Regions from separate parts of the Pseudomonas knackmussii B13 genome, predicted to be linked through region 2. Evidence: predicted binding sites of a transcription regulator. Region 2 holds the regulator's gene; each other region holds the start of a gene.

Region 1 (4,362 bases), 500 kb from region 2:
CCGGTGTCTGGTAATCGTTGTGACTGTGTGGCCGTTGGTGGTTGTAGTAGTCGGTGACGTAACGCAGCACGTCGGCTTCCGCCTGGGGCTGATCGACGTAGCCGGAGGGCGGTATCCATTCCGACTTGAGGCTTCTGAAGAATCGCTCCATCGGCGCGTTATCCCAGCAGTTTCCTCGACCGCTCATGCTTTGCCGAATGCCGTAGCGCCAGAGCATTTGGCGAAATTCGAGGCTGGTGTAATGACAGCCCTGGTCGGAGTGAAACATCAGTTGCTGTGGCATGCCCCTGGCTTCGTAGGCCACCCGCAGAGCGCGCCCGGTGAGTTGTGAGTCGGGCCGGTTGGACATGGCCCAGCCGACGATCCGACGTGCATACAGATCCATCACGGCGGCCAGGTAGATCCAGCGGCCACCGGCCCAGATGTACGTCACATCCCCGCACCACACCTGGTTGGGGCGGCTCACATTGAACCGGCGCGCCAGCTCATTGGCCGCGATGGCACTGTGTTCCTTGGCAACCCGGTAGCGATGTTTACGGCGTTGTGTACTGACGAGCCCGGCCTCTTTCATCAACCGGGCGGCAAGGTAACGGCCTGCAGGAAAGCCCTCGTTGCGCAAGGCGGCCGATAGCGTTCGGGCACCGGCCGCGCTGCGGCTCTGGGCATGCAGTTCCACCACGCGCTGGCGTAACGCTTCTCGTCGACTGCAGACGCGTGCCTGCCGCTTTCGGGCCGCATAAACACTGTTGCGATTTACCTGGAATAACCGGCACAGTTCCGTACGCGAATACTGCTCGCCCAATGCCTCGACCAGCCTGACTAGTCGAGGGCGTCCGACATCAAGAGAGCGGTAGCCTTTTTTAGAATCTCTTTCTCCCGCTCCAAGCGGCGGACTTGCGCCTCCAACTCCTGAATGCGCCGCTGATCCTCTGTCAGCGCCTTGCTATGCGCAGGCGTCTGGCCGCCACGCTCCAGTTGCAACTGCGCCACCCAGCGACGCATCGCCGTGGGCCCCACCCCCATCGCCTTGCAGGCGGCCGGCACCGTATAGCCTTGATCCACCACCAAGCGGGCGGCTTCCAGTTTGAAATCTGGACTGAATGATCTTCTGCTCATGAACACCTCAGCTGTGGGCGAAGCTTAACGCCCTATCGGGGTGTCCAGAATCATTAGGCCACTTCAGATCCGCCCCTACGGGAGGGGCCAGGGCAGCCCTCTGCGGAAGAGGGGCTGCCTGGTTTCGGAGCGGGTGCGACTCAGCGGTTGAACCGCTCAACCAGCGAGTACTGCTCCTGCGCCGTGCCGGTCAGCTCCTCGCTGAGCAGCGCGGTGCGCTGGGCTTCGCCGGAAGTCTGGTCGGCCAGCTGGGCGATGGTCGCGATGTTGCGGTTGATCTCCTCGGCCACCGCGCTCTGTTCCTCGGCTGCCGCAGCGATCTGGTGGGCCATGTCGGCGATGTTGGCCACCGAATCGCTGATGCCGACCAGCGCCTGGTCGGCCAGGAGCACGCGCTCCACGCCTTCGTCGGCTTGGCGGCGGCCGGTCTCCATGGCGCTGACTGCGTTTTCGGCAGTCTGCTGCAACTTGGCGATCAGGCCGTGGATCTGCTCGGTGGATTCGGCGGTGCGCTGGGCCAGCGAACGCACCTCGTCGGCCACCACGGCGAAGCCGCGGCCCATCTCGCCGGCGCGGGCCGCTTCGATGGCGGCGTTGAGCGCCAGCAGGTTGGTCTGGTCGGCGATGCCCTTGATCACGTCGACCACGCCGCCGATCTCGTTGCTGTCCTGGGCCAGCTGGCTGACTGCCAGGCCGGTTTCACCCACCGAAGCGGACAAGCGCTCGATGGCTTCGCGGGTTTCGCTGGCGATGCTGCGGCCCTGGCGGGTCAGCTCGTTGGCCTGGCGGGTGGCGTCGGCGGTGCGTTGCACGTTGTTCGCCACTTCCTGGGTGGTCGCGGCCATCTCGTTGACGGCGGTGGCCACCTGGTCGGTTTCGACGCGCTGGCGCTCAAGGCCCGCCGAGCTGTGGTGCGCCAGGCTGTCGGCCTGGCGGGCCTGCTGGGTGAGCTGTTCGGCGGTGTCCTGCAGGCGCGTCAGGCAGGTCTTCAGGCGCGCTTCCTGGCTGAGGATCGACATTTCCAGGCGCGCCTGGGCGCCACGGCTGTCGGTGTACATCTGCGCGATCAGCGGGTCCGAGGTGGTCTGCTCGGCGAGGCGCAGCAGGCGCTTGAGGCCGCGCTGCTGCCAGCTAAGGCCGGCCAGGCCCAGCGGCACGGCGAGCAGGGCGGCGAGGAGGAAGCCCCAGTGCGAGTCGAGCCAGGTGCCAATAAGGAAGGCGACCTGGCTGGTGAGGATGAACGGCAGCCAGTCCTGCAGCACCGGCAGCCAGCGGTCGCGCTGGGGCACGGCCGACTTGCCGGCGGCGATGCGCTGGTACAGCGCCTGGGCGCGTTCCACCTGCTCGGCGGTGGGGCGCACGCGCACCGATTCGTAGCCGACGATCTCGTTGCGCTCGAAGACTGGCGTGACGTAGGCGTTGACCCAGTAGTGGTCGCCGTTCTTGCAGCGGTTCTTGACGATGCCCATCCACGGCCGGCCCTTCTTCAGGGTCTCCCACATGTGCGCGAACACCGCCGGCGGCACGTCCGGGTGGCGTACCAGGTTGTGCGGCGAGCCGAGCAGCTCTTCGCGCTCGAAGCCACTGATGGCGACGAAGGCGTCGTTGGTGTAGGTGATCACCCCGCGGTGGTCCGTGGTGGAGATCAGGCGCTGTTCGGCAGGGTAGGTGCGTTCACGCTGGGTGACCGGCTGGTTGTTGCGCATGTGGGGGACGTCCAGGAAGCGGCGGGTTCAGAGGGGGTATCGGCCGCTTCGACGAAAAGTTGAATGCGGTCACGCTTTTGGCGCTGGCATCATGGCGTGGAAGCAGATTGTAATCAAATTGACATTTGGTGGTATGGCAGCGCCCCGTGACCTTTTGGTCACGGGGCGCTCCGGCTTGGCCTCAGATCAGGCTGCGCAGCACGTAGTGAAGGATGCCGCCGGCCTTGAAGTACTCCACTTCGTTGAGGGTGTCGATGCGGCATAGCACGTCGAAGCTGTCCTGCTTGCCGTCCTCGCGGGTGACTTCCACCTTGAGGGTCATGTGCGGCTTCAGTTCTCCGTTCAGGCCGCGGATGTTCAGCACCTCCTTGCCCGTCAGGTTCAGCGACTTGCGCTCCTGGCCGCCGGTGAACTGCAGCGGCAGCACGCCCATGCCCACCAGGTTGGAACGGTGGATGCGCTCGAAGCTCTCGGCGATCACCGCCTTGACCCCGAGCAGGTTGGTGCCCTTGGCCGCCCAGTCGCGGGAGGAGCCGGTGCCGTATTCCTTGCCGGCGATGATCACCAGGGGCGTGCCGTCCTGCTGGTAGCGCATGGCGGCGTCGTAGATCGCCAGCTTGTCGCCGCTGGGCACGTGGATCGTGTTGCCGCCTTCCTCGCCGCCGAGCATCTCGTTCTTGATGCGGATGTTGGCGAAGGTGCCGCGCATCATCACTTCATGGTTGCCGCGTCGCGAGCCGTAGGAGTTGAAGTCGGCATAGGCCACGCCGTGCTCGCTCAGGTAGCGCCCGGCCGGGCTGTCTTTCTTGATATTGCCGGCGGGGGAGATGTGGTCGGTGGTCACCGAGTCGCCGAGCACCGCCAGTACCCGGGCCTTCTCGATGTCGGCGACTTTCGGCGGCGCCTCGGCGATGTGCTCGAAGAACGGCGGATGCTGGATATAGGTGGAGTCGGCCTGCCAGACGTAGGTCTTCGCCTGCGGCACCTGGATCGCCCGCCATTTCTCGTCGCCCTGGAAGACCTCGGCGTACTCCTTGTGGAACATCGCGGTGTCGACCTTCTGGATGGCCGCGGCGATCTCCTGCTGGCTCGGCCAGATGTCCTTCAGGTACACCGGCTGGCCGTCCTTGCCGGTGCCCAGCGGGTCCTTCGCCAGGTCCAGGCGCACGCTGCCGGCCAGGGCGTAGGCCACCACCAGGGGCGGGGAGGCCAGCCAGTTGGTCTTCACTAGCGGGTGCACGCGGCCTTCGAAGTTGCGGTTGCCGGAGAGCACCGAGGCCACCGTCAGATCGGCTTGCTGGATGGCCTTCTCGATGGGGTCGAGCAGCGGCCCGGAGTTGCCGATGCAGGTGGTGCAGCCGTAGCCGACCAGGTCGAAGCCCAGCTCATCGAGGTACTGCGTCAGCCCGGCGGCCTTGAAGTAGTCGGTGACCACCTTGGAACCGGGCGCCAGCGAGCTCTTCACCCAGGGCTTGCGCTGCAGGCCTTTCTCCAGCGCCTTCTTCGCCAGCAGGCCGGCGGCCATCATCACGCTGGGGTT
Region 2 (4,362 bases):
ACGGGGGCAGCAACTTCAGCAATGGCCTCTTCCTCGTCACCGCCCGGCTCGGCCAGGCGCGACAGCGCGGCGAGCAACTCGGCGGAGGCCGGAGTCGGCTCCTCGTTGTCGCGCACCTGGCTGAACATGACGTTGACCGTATCCAACGCCTGCAGGACCACGTCCATCAGCTCGGAGCTGACGCGGCGTTCGCCCTTGCGCAGGATGTCGAAGACGTTCTCGGCGATATGGCAGCACTCCACCAGCGCGTTCAGCTGGAGGAAACCTGCCCCACCCTTGACGGTGTGGAAACCACGGAAGATGGCATTGAGCAGGTCCATGTCATCGGGTCGGCTTTCCAGCTCGACCAGCTGCTCGGACAGTTGCTCGAGAATCTCGCCGGCCTCCACCAGGAAGTCCTGGAGGATTTCGTCATCGGCGTCGAAGCTCATTCGGTGCTCCCCACGGCGCGTTTGCGCACTTCAGAATCCAAGGCTGGACAACAGATCGTCGACATCGTCCTGACCGGACACGACGTCTTTCCTTGTATCGGCAGCGATCTGCGGACCTTCACCCTTGGACGATCTTTCTTTTTCGACTTCGTCGCGCATGCCCTGGTGGTCGTGCTCGATGCCCGCGTAGCGGTCCACCTGCCCAGCCATCCAGACCAGCTTGACCAGGTTGCTCTCGACCTCGGTGACCAGCTTGGTGACGCGCTTGATCACCTGCCCGGTGAGGTCCTGGAAATCCTGTGCGAGCAGGATGTCGTTCAGGTGTGCAGACAGCTTGCGGCTGTCCTGGGCACTGACGTAGAGGAACTGCTCGACGCGCTTGGCCAGGTCGCGGAAGGCATCCGGACCGATCTCGCGGCGCATGAAGCGCGACCACTGTTCCTGCAGGTCCTTGGCCTCGTGCTCGATGTGCGTGAGCAGCGGCGAGCACTCCTCGACCAGGTCCATCGTGCGGTTGGCGGCCTTCTCGGTCATCGTCACCACGTAGGACAGACGATCGGTGGCATCGGCGATCTGCGACATTTCCGCGGCGTGCCGGGAATTCGGATCGATCTGGAAATTGACGATCGCGTTGTGCAGTTCGCGGGTGAGCTTGCCGACCTCCTGGTAGAGGCCGCGATCGCGGGTCTGGTTGAGCTCCTGGATGAGCTGCACGGCCTGCTGCACCTCGCCGCGCTCCAGGCTCTCGACCAAATCGCGCGCGTGTTTTTTCAGGGTCGACTCGAAGTCACCCGTGGAATCGTTGACGAGCTCCATGACGCCCTCTTGGTCGGAATCAGCCGACCCGCTCGAAAATCTTCTCGATCTTTTCTTTCAGCACTTGAGCGGTGAAAGGCTTGACCACGTAGCCATTGACCCCGGCCTGGGCCGCTTCGATGATCTGGTCGCGCTTGGCTTCGGCGGTCACCATCAGCACCGGCAGGTGCTTCAGGCGGTCGTCGGCGCGCACTGCACGCAACAGGTCGATGCCGGTCATGCCGGGCATGTTCCAGTCGGTGACGAGGAAGTCGAAATTGCCGCTGTGCAGCATCGGCAGCGCGGTGGTGCCGTCGTCGGCTTCCGCGGTGTTGGTGAACCCCAGGTCGCGCAGGAGGTTCTTGATGATGCGCCTCATCGTGGAGAAGTCGTCCACGATGAGAATTTTCATGTTCTTGTCCAAGCCTGCCTCCGTCCAGTCCCGGTGCGCCGCTGCAGGCGCACCTTGAATACCCTTTGGCGAGTGCCGAGGCGGCACCTGCCTTGTTGCTTGTCTGGCGCCGAGCCGCTGTTCGCCGCTCTGCCCTTTCGACGAATCGCCTGGCCATTCGCCAGTGATCGTCGGACCGGCGGGATTCTATACGTCCCGTCGGAAAATTCCGTTACTTCCGTGCACTTAGTGCGCGCGCCACTCCGACAACCTTGCCCGCAGGCGCGCTGCGCACTGGCTATGCAACTGGCTGACCCGCGACTCGCTGACCCCGAGCACCTCGCCGATCTCCTTGAGGTTGAGCTCTTCGTCGTAGTACAGCGCCAGCACCAGGCGCTCGCGCTCGGGAAGCTTGGTGATGGCATCGGCCAGCGCCGCCTGGAAACGCTCGTCCTCCAGACCGTGGGAGGGTTCGTTGTCCAGGTGCGAGGTGTCTTCCGCCGGCCCCTGGGCCCCTTCCTGCAACAGGTCGTCGAAGCTGTACAGGCGACTGCCCTGGGTGTCGCTCAAGATCGCGTAGTAATCGTCGAGACTCATATTGAGTTCGGCAGCAACTTCCTGATCTTTAGCGTCGCGTCCGGTGCGCGCTTCGATGGCACGGATCGCGTCGCTGACCATCCGCGTGTTGCGATGCACCGAACGCGGTGCCCAATCGCCCTTGCGCACTTCGTCGAGCATGGCGCCGCGGATGCGGATGCCCGCGTACGTCTCGAAGCTCGCGCCCTTGCCGGAGTCGTATTTCTTCGCCGCCTCGAGCAGGCCGATCATGCCGGCCTGCATCAGGTCCTCGACCTGCACGCTGGCCGGCAGGCGGCCCAGCAGGTGGTAGGCGATCCGCTTCACCAGCGGTGCGTAACGCTGGATCAGCTGTTCCTGGGAGTTCTGCGCCTGTGCTTTCGTGTACATACGCGCTCCGGAGCCGCTCATCATACGGTCGAACCCGCGGTGGGATTCTGCACCAGGCGCTCCACGAAGAACTCCAGGTGGCCACGGGGGTTGGCCGGCAGCGGCCAGCTGTCGACCTTCTGTGCAATCGCGCGGAAGGCCAGCGCCGCCTTGCTGCGCGGGAAGGCCTCGTAGACCGAGCGCTGCTTCTGCACCGCCTTGCGCACCGATTCGTCGTACGGAATCGCGCCGACGTACTGCAGCGCCACGTCGAGGAAGCGGTCGGTGACCTTGGTCAGCTTGGCGAACAGGTTGCGCCCTTCCTGCGGGCTGTGCGCCATGTTGGCCAGCACGCGGAAGCGGGTCATGCCGTGGTCGCGGTTGAGCAGCTTGATCAGGGCGTAGGCGTCGGTGATCGAGGTCGGCTCGTCGCACACCACCAGCAGGACTTCCTGCGCGGCGCGGACGAAGCTCACCACCGAATCGCCGATGCCGGCGGCGGTATCCACCACCAGCACGTCGATGTTTTCGCTGATATCGCTGAACGCCTGGATCAGGCCGGCGTGCTGCATCGGCGACAACTGCACCATGCTCTGCGTGCCGGACGCCGCCGGGACGATGCGGATGCCGCCCGGTCCCTGGAGGATGACGTCGCGCAGGTCGCATTCGCCCTCGATGACGTCAGCCAGCGTGCGCTTGGGCTGCAGGCCCAGCAAGACGTCGACGTTGGCCAGGCCGAGGTCGGCGTCGAGCAGCATGACGCGACGGCCGAGGTCGGCCAGCGCCATGGACAGATTCACCGAGACGTTGGTCTTGCCTACGCCGCCTTTGCCACCGGTGACCGCGATTACCTGAACGGGATGCATACCCATAAAAATTACCTTGTCTCTTCAACGATCCCGCCACCGGGACCCTGCCAGCTGCGGTGCTCGGCCGCAGTTGGCGTGACGGATCTACCTTGAGCATCCGTATCCGCTTGGCGGCCATCCGGCCACCGTGGGCCCCGTCTCCGGTGCCCGTCTGGAATCCTTTAGCCGGCGTGTCTTGCCGGTTGCTGATACAGGCCGGCGAACATGCCGGCCATGGTGTCCTCGCAGGGCTCTTCGGGCACCTGCAGGCTCACCGCACGGCTGACCAGCTGGTGCGCGCGCGCCACCTGCAGATCATCCGGAATTCGCGGCCCGTCCGCCAGATAGGCAACAGGCAGGCGTTGTGCTATCACGAGCGACATCGCCTCGCCCAGGCTACCGGCCTCGTCAAGCTTGGTCAGCACGCAGCCGGCCAGTCCGCAGCTGCGGTAGGCGTGCCAGGCGGCCTTGAGCACCTGGCTCTGGCTGGTTGCCGCCAGCACCAGGTAATTCTTCACGTTCAGGCTCTGCGCGGCCAGCGCTTCGAGCTGCATGCGCAGCGCCGGATCGCTGGCGGGCAGACCGGCGGTGTCGATCAGCACCAGGCGCTTGCGCGCCAGCGGAGCCATGGCCTGGAGCAGAGACTGGCCGGGATCGACCAGGATCACAGGGACATTGAGGATGCGCCCCAGCGTCTTGATCTGCTCCTGCGCGCCCAGGCGGAAACTGTCCATGCTGACCAGCGCCAGGTTGTGTGCGCCGTACTTCAGCACATAGCGGGCCGCAAGCTTCGCCAGGGTGGTGGTCTTGCCCATGCCGGCCGGACCGACCAGGGCGATCACCCCGCCCTGTTCCAGCAGGTCTTCGTCGGGTGTGCGGATGGCGCGTGCCAGGTGCGCCAGCAGCATGCGCCAGGCCTGCTTGGGATCGGCGATGGAGGCGACGCGTTCGA
Region 3 (4,362 bases), 240 kb from region 2:
CGCGTTCCGCTTGTGAAACAGCCCCGCCTTGGCGGGGCTTTTTCTTTGCGGTTGTCAGCAGGAAGCAAAAACAAAGCCCCGCGCGGGCGGGGCTTTGTCGGGGGCATTAAAGGAAGGCGAGGATCAGTCCTCGTCTTCCATCCAGCCACCGCATTCCTTCCAGCGGTTGACGATGCCGCAGAACAGCTCGGCGGTCTTCTCGGTGTCGTAGCGCGCCGAGTGTGCCTCGCGGTTGTCGAACTCCATGCCGGCGGCCTGGCAGGCCTTGGCCAGCACCGTCTGACCATAGGCCAGGCCGGCCAGGGTCGCGGTGTCGAAGCTGGAGAACGGGTGGAACGGGTTGCGCTTGAGACCGGTGCGGTTCACCGCGGCGTTAAGGAAGCCGAGGTCGAAGCTGCTGTTGTGGCCGACCAGGATCGCGCGCTTGCAGCCGTTGGCCTTCAGCGACTTGCGTACGCCACGGAAGATCTCGGTGAGCGCCTGTTCCTCGGCCACCGCCATGCGCAGTGGGTGGTCCAGCTTGATGCCGGTGAATTCCAGGGCCGCCTGCTCGATGTTGGCGCCTTCGAAAGGCTCGACGCGGAAGAAGTGGGTGTGTTCCGGGAACAGGAACCCGCTCTCATCCATGCCGATGGTCACCGCGGCGATTTCCAGCAGGGCGTCGGTGGCGGCGTTGAAGCCACCGGTCTCGACGTCGACTACTACCGGCAGGTAGCCACGGAAGCGCCGCGCCATCGGGTGGCGCGGGCCGGGCGGGTAATTGCCGTCGAACTCTTCTTCGTAGACTTCTTCGCTCATGCGCCGGCCTCCAGCAGGCGCCAGCGCAGTTTTTCGCCGGCGCGCAGCGGCACCACTTCGTGGTCGCCGAAGGGCAGGCTGGTCGGAGCGGACCATTCCTCGCGCACCAGGGTGATGCTGTCAGTGTTGCGCGGCAGGCCGTAGAAGTCCGGGCCGTGGAAGCTGGCGAAGGCTTCCAGCTTGTCCAGCGCGTTGCGCTGCTCGAATGCCTCGGCGTACATCTCGATGGCGGCGTACGCGGTGTAGCAGCCGGCGCAGCCGCAGGCGGCTTCCTTGGCGTGACGGGCGTGCGGCGCCGAGTCGGTGCCGAGGAAGAACTTCGGATTGCCGCTGGTGGCGGCGTCGAGCAGGGCTTCCTGGTGCACGTTGCGCTTGAGGATCGGCAGGCAATAGAAGTGCGGACGAATGCCACCGACCAGCATGTGGTTGCGGTTGTACAGCAAGTGGTGCGCGGTAATGGTGGCGCCAACGTTGGCCGGGGCGGCCTTGACGAACTGCGCGGCGTCGCCGGTGGTGATGTGCTCGAAGACCACTTTCAGGGTCGGGAAGCGCGCGACCACGCGGGTCATGTGTTCGTCGATGAAGCGCTTCTCGCGGTCGAACACATCGACGTCGGCGTGGGTCACTTCACCGTGCACCAGCAGCGGCAGGCCGACTTCGGCCATGGCTTCCAGGACGTGGAAGATGTTGTCGATGCTGGTCACGCCGGAATCGGAGTTGGTGGTGGCGCCGGCCGGGTAAAGCTTGGCGGCGTGCACGAAGCCACTGGCCTTGGCCGCGCGCACGTCTTCGGCGCTGGTGCGGTCGGTGAGGTAGAGCACCATCAGCGGCTCGAAGCGGCTGCCGGCCGGGCGTGCAGCGAGGATACGCTGGCGGTAGGCGTCGGCTTCGGCGGCGTTGCGCACCGGCGGAACAAGGTTGGGCATGACGATGGCGCGGCCGAAGGTGCGCGCGGCATCGCCGACGGTCTGGGCGAGGGCGGCGCCGTCGCGCAGGTGGATGTGCCAGTCGTCGGGGCGCAGCAGGGTCAGGCGGTCGGACATGGGAATTCCAGGGGGGCGGTTTGCAGCGGAAAAAGTGGGGAAATGCTACCGGAAAAGCCCGCTCCCGGCACTCGCTATCAAGTTTTGCCGAGGCTGTCCGATATCCCCTGGGTACTTTCCAGCTTTTCCCGGAGCCCCCCGTGCGCCATCGCTACCTTCTCCTGCTCGGCCTCTGCGCCAGCCTGCCGGCCTGGGGGCTGACCTTCCAGACGCGCCTGGAGAATGCGCAGTGGACGGTCGCCGGCGATCAGTTCGAGTGCCGTCTGTCGCAACAGGTGGCCGGGTTCGGCGTCGGCGAGTTCGTCTGGCGCGCGGGCGAGTCCCCGACCTTCCGTCTCAAACCGCAGCGCAACTGGTACGGCGGCGGTTCGGCGACGCTGCTGGCGGCGGCGCCGCCCTGGCGTCCGAGTCAGGGCGATATCAACCTCGGCTCGGTGTCCCTGGTTGCCGGCGAAGTGCCCTTCACCAGCAGCCAGCAGCAGGCCGGGCGTCTGCTCGATGGCGTGCTGGAAGGCCGCAGTCCGGAAGTGCGCCTGCGCGGCACCGGTCAGGACTTGCGCGTGCGCTTGCTGGCGACACGCTTCGCCGATGGTTACGCGCAACTGCAGGACTGCTCGGCGAAGATGCTGCCGGTCAACTTCGACCAGGTGCGCACCAGCCAAGTCGGCTTCCCCGGCGGCGGTGACGCGCTCGATCCGTTGGCCCGCGCCAAGCTCGACATCATCCTGCAGTACCTGAAGGCCGACCCGTCGGTGAACCGCATCGAGCTCGACGGGCATTCCGACAACAGCGGCAACCGCCTGAGCAACCGCGACGCCTCGCGGCGCCGTGCGGTTGCGGTGCAGGAATACCTGAAAGCCAATGGCGTGCCGGAGAACCAGATCACCGTGCGCTTCTACGGCGAGAGTTATCCGCTGGTGAAGAACAATTCGGAGGCCAACCGCGCGCGCAACCGCCGGGTGACCGTCCATCTGTCGCGCGAGGCGGTGCCGGAGGCTCCGGCCGCGGCACCGGCTGCTCCTGCTGCGACACCACCTGCAACGCCACCGGCCGCACCCGCCCCAGCGGCACCCGCGCCCGCCGCGCCTACTGCCAAGGCGCCGGCCTCGGCGCCGCTTGTGCAAGGCTCCGCGAACCGCGGCGCCTAGTCGCACCTTCGATAGAATCTGTCGCGTTGTCGTCTAAAGCTGTCGCCCCTCTGTAATTTCCTACAGCGCGACAGTAGAATCGGTGGTTTTCGTGACAACCCCCCGTGGAGTGATGGCATGGCGGACGTGAAGAAGGTAGTCCTGGCGTATTCCGGTGGCCTGGATACCTCGGTGATTCTGAAGTGGCTGCAGGATACTTATCAGTGCGAAGTGGTGACCTTCACCGCTGACCTGGGACAAGGCGAAGAAGTCGAGCCGGCTCGCGCCAAGGCCCAGGCAATGGGCGTGAAGGAAATCTACATCGAGGACCTGCGCGAAGAGTTCGTCCGCGACTTCGTGTACCCGATGTTCCGCGCCAACACCATCTACGAAGGCGAGTACCTGCTGGGTACTTCCATCGCTCGCCCGCTGATCGCCAAGCGTCTGATCGAGATCGCCAACGCGACCGGCGCCGACGCCATCTCCCATGGCGCTACCGGCAAGGGCAACGACCAGGTTCGCTTCGAGCTGGGCGCCTACGCGCTGAAGCCGGGCGTGAAAGTGATCGCTCCCTGGCGCGAGTGGGACCTGCTGTCCCGCGAGAAGCTGATGGACTACGCCGAGAAGCACGCCATCCCGATCGAGCGCCACGGCAAGAAGAAATCGCCGTACTCCATGGATGCCAACCTGCTGCACATCTCCTATGAAGGCGGCGTGCTGGAAGACACCTGGACCGAGCACGAAGAGGACATGTGGCGCTGGACCAAGTCCCCGGAAAACGCGCCGGACCAGCCGACCTACATCGAGCTGACCTACCGCAAGGGCGATATCGTCGCCATCGACGGCAAGGACATGACCCCGGCTCAAGTGCTGGCCGAACTGAACCGCATCGGCGGCGAGAACGGCATCGGCCGCCTCGACATCGTCGAGAACCGCTTCGTCGGCATGAAGTCGCGCGGCTGCTACGAGACCCCCGGCGGCACCATCATGCTCAAGGGCCACCGCGCCATCGAGTCGATCACCCTCGACCGCGAAGTCGCGCACCTGAAAGACGAGCTGATGCCGAAATACGCCAGCCTGATCTACAACGGCTTCTGGTGGAGCCCCGAGCGTCTGATGCTGCAACAGATGATCGACGCCTCGCAGGTCAATGTGAACGGTGTCGTGCGCCTGAAGCTGTACAAGGGCAACGTCATCGTGGTCGGCCGCAAGTCCGACGACTCGCTGTTCGACGCGAACATCGCGACCTTCGAGGAAGACGGCGGCGCCTACAACCAGGCCGATGCCGGTGGCTTCATCAAGCTGAACGCTCTGCGCATGCGCATTGCCGCAGGCAAGGGCCGCAGCCCGCTGTAACGAACACCCCTTTGGTGTTTCGGCCCCGTGCGGATTCC

Evidence for each region. Region 2 encodes FliA, which starts transcription of late flagellar genes. Its sites were predicted from a motif close to CTAAAGTTTNNNNNNNNNNNGCCGNTAA; they were not measured.
Region 1: PKB_RS10635 (methyl-accepting chemotaxis protein) is a predicted target of FliA. The motif match lies at 2,859-2,886, and genes of this name have one in related genera.
Region 3: PKB_RS07125 (flagellar protein MotY) is a predicted target of FliA. The motif match lies at 1,918-1,945, and genes of this name have one in related genera.

The regions. Positions count from the first base shown of each region.
Region 1 is NZ_HG322950.1:2,233,599-2,237,960, forward strand. It holds one part of gene PKB_RS29055 (IS3 family transposase) at 1-864, opposite strand, end outside; one part of gene PKB_RS29055 (IS3 family transposase) at 864-1,116, opposite strand; gene PKB_RS10635 (methyl-accepting chemotaxis protein) at 1,257-2,822, opposite strand; gene acnA (aconitate hydratase AcnA) at 3,004-4,362, opposite strand, start outside.
Region 2 is NZ_HG322950.1:1,731,128-1,735,489, reverse strand. It holds gene PKB_RS08315 (chemotaxis protein CheA) at 1-431, opposite strand, end outside; gene PKB_RS08310 (protein phosphatase CheZ) at 462-1,247, opposite strand; gene PKB_RS08305 (chemotaxis response regulator CheY) at 1,267-1,638, opposite strand; gene fliA (RNA polymerase sigma factor FliA) at 1,864-2,607, opposite strand; gene fleN (flagellar synthesis regulator FleN) at 2,604-3,434, opposite strand; gene flhF (flagellar biosynthesis GTPase FlhF) at 3,593-4,362, opposite strand, start outside.
Region 3 is NZ_HG322950.1:1,487,730-1,492,091, forward strand. It holds gene rnt (ribonuclease T) at 124-798, opposite strand; gene pyrC (dihydroorotase) at 795-1,841, opposite strand; gene PKB_RS07125 (flagellar protein MotY) at 1,982-2,989, shown strand; gene PKB_RS07130 (argininosuccinate synthase) at 3,107-4,324, shown strand.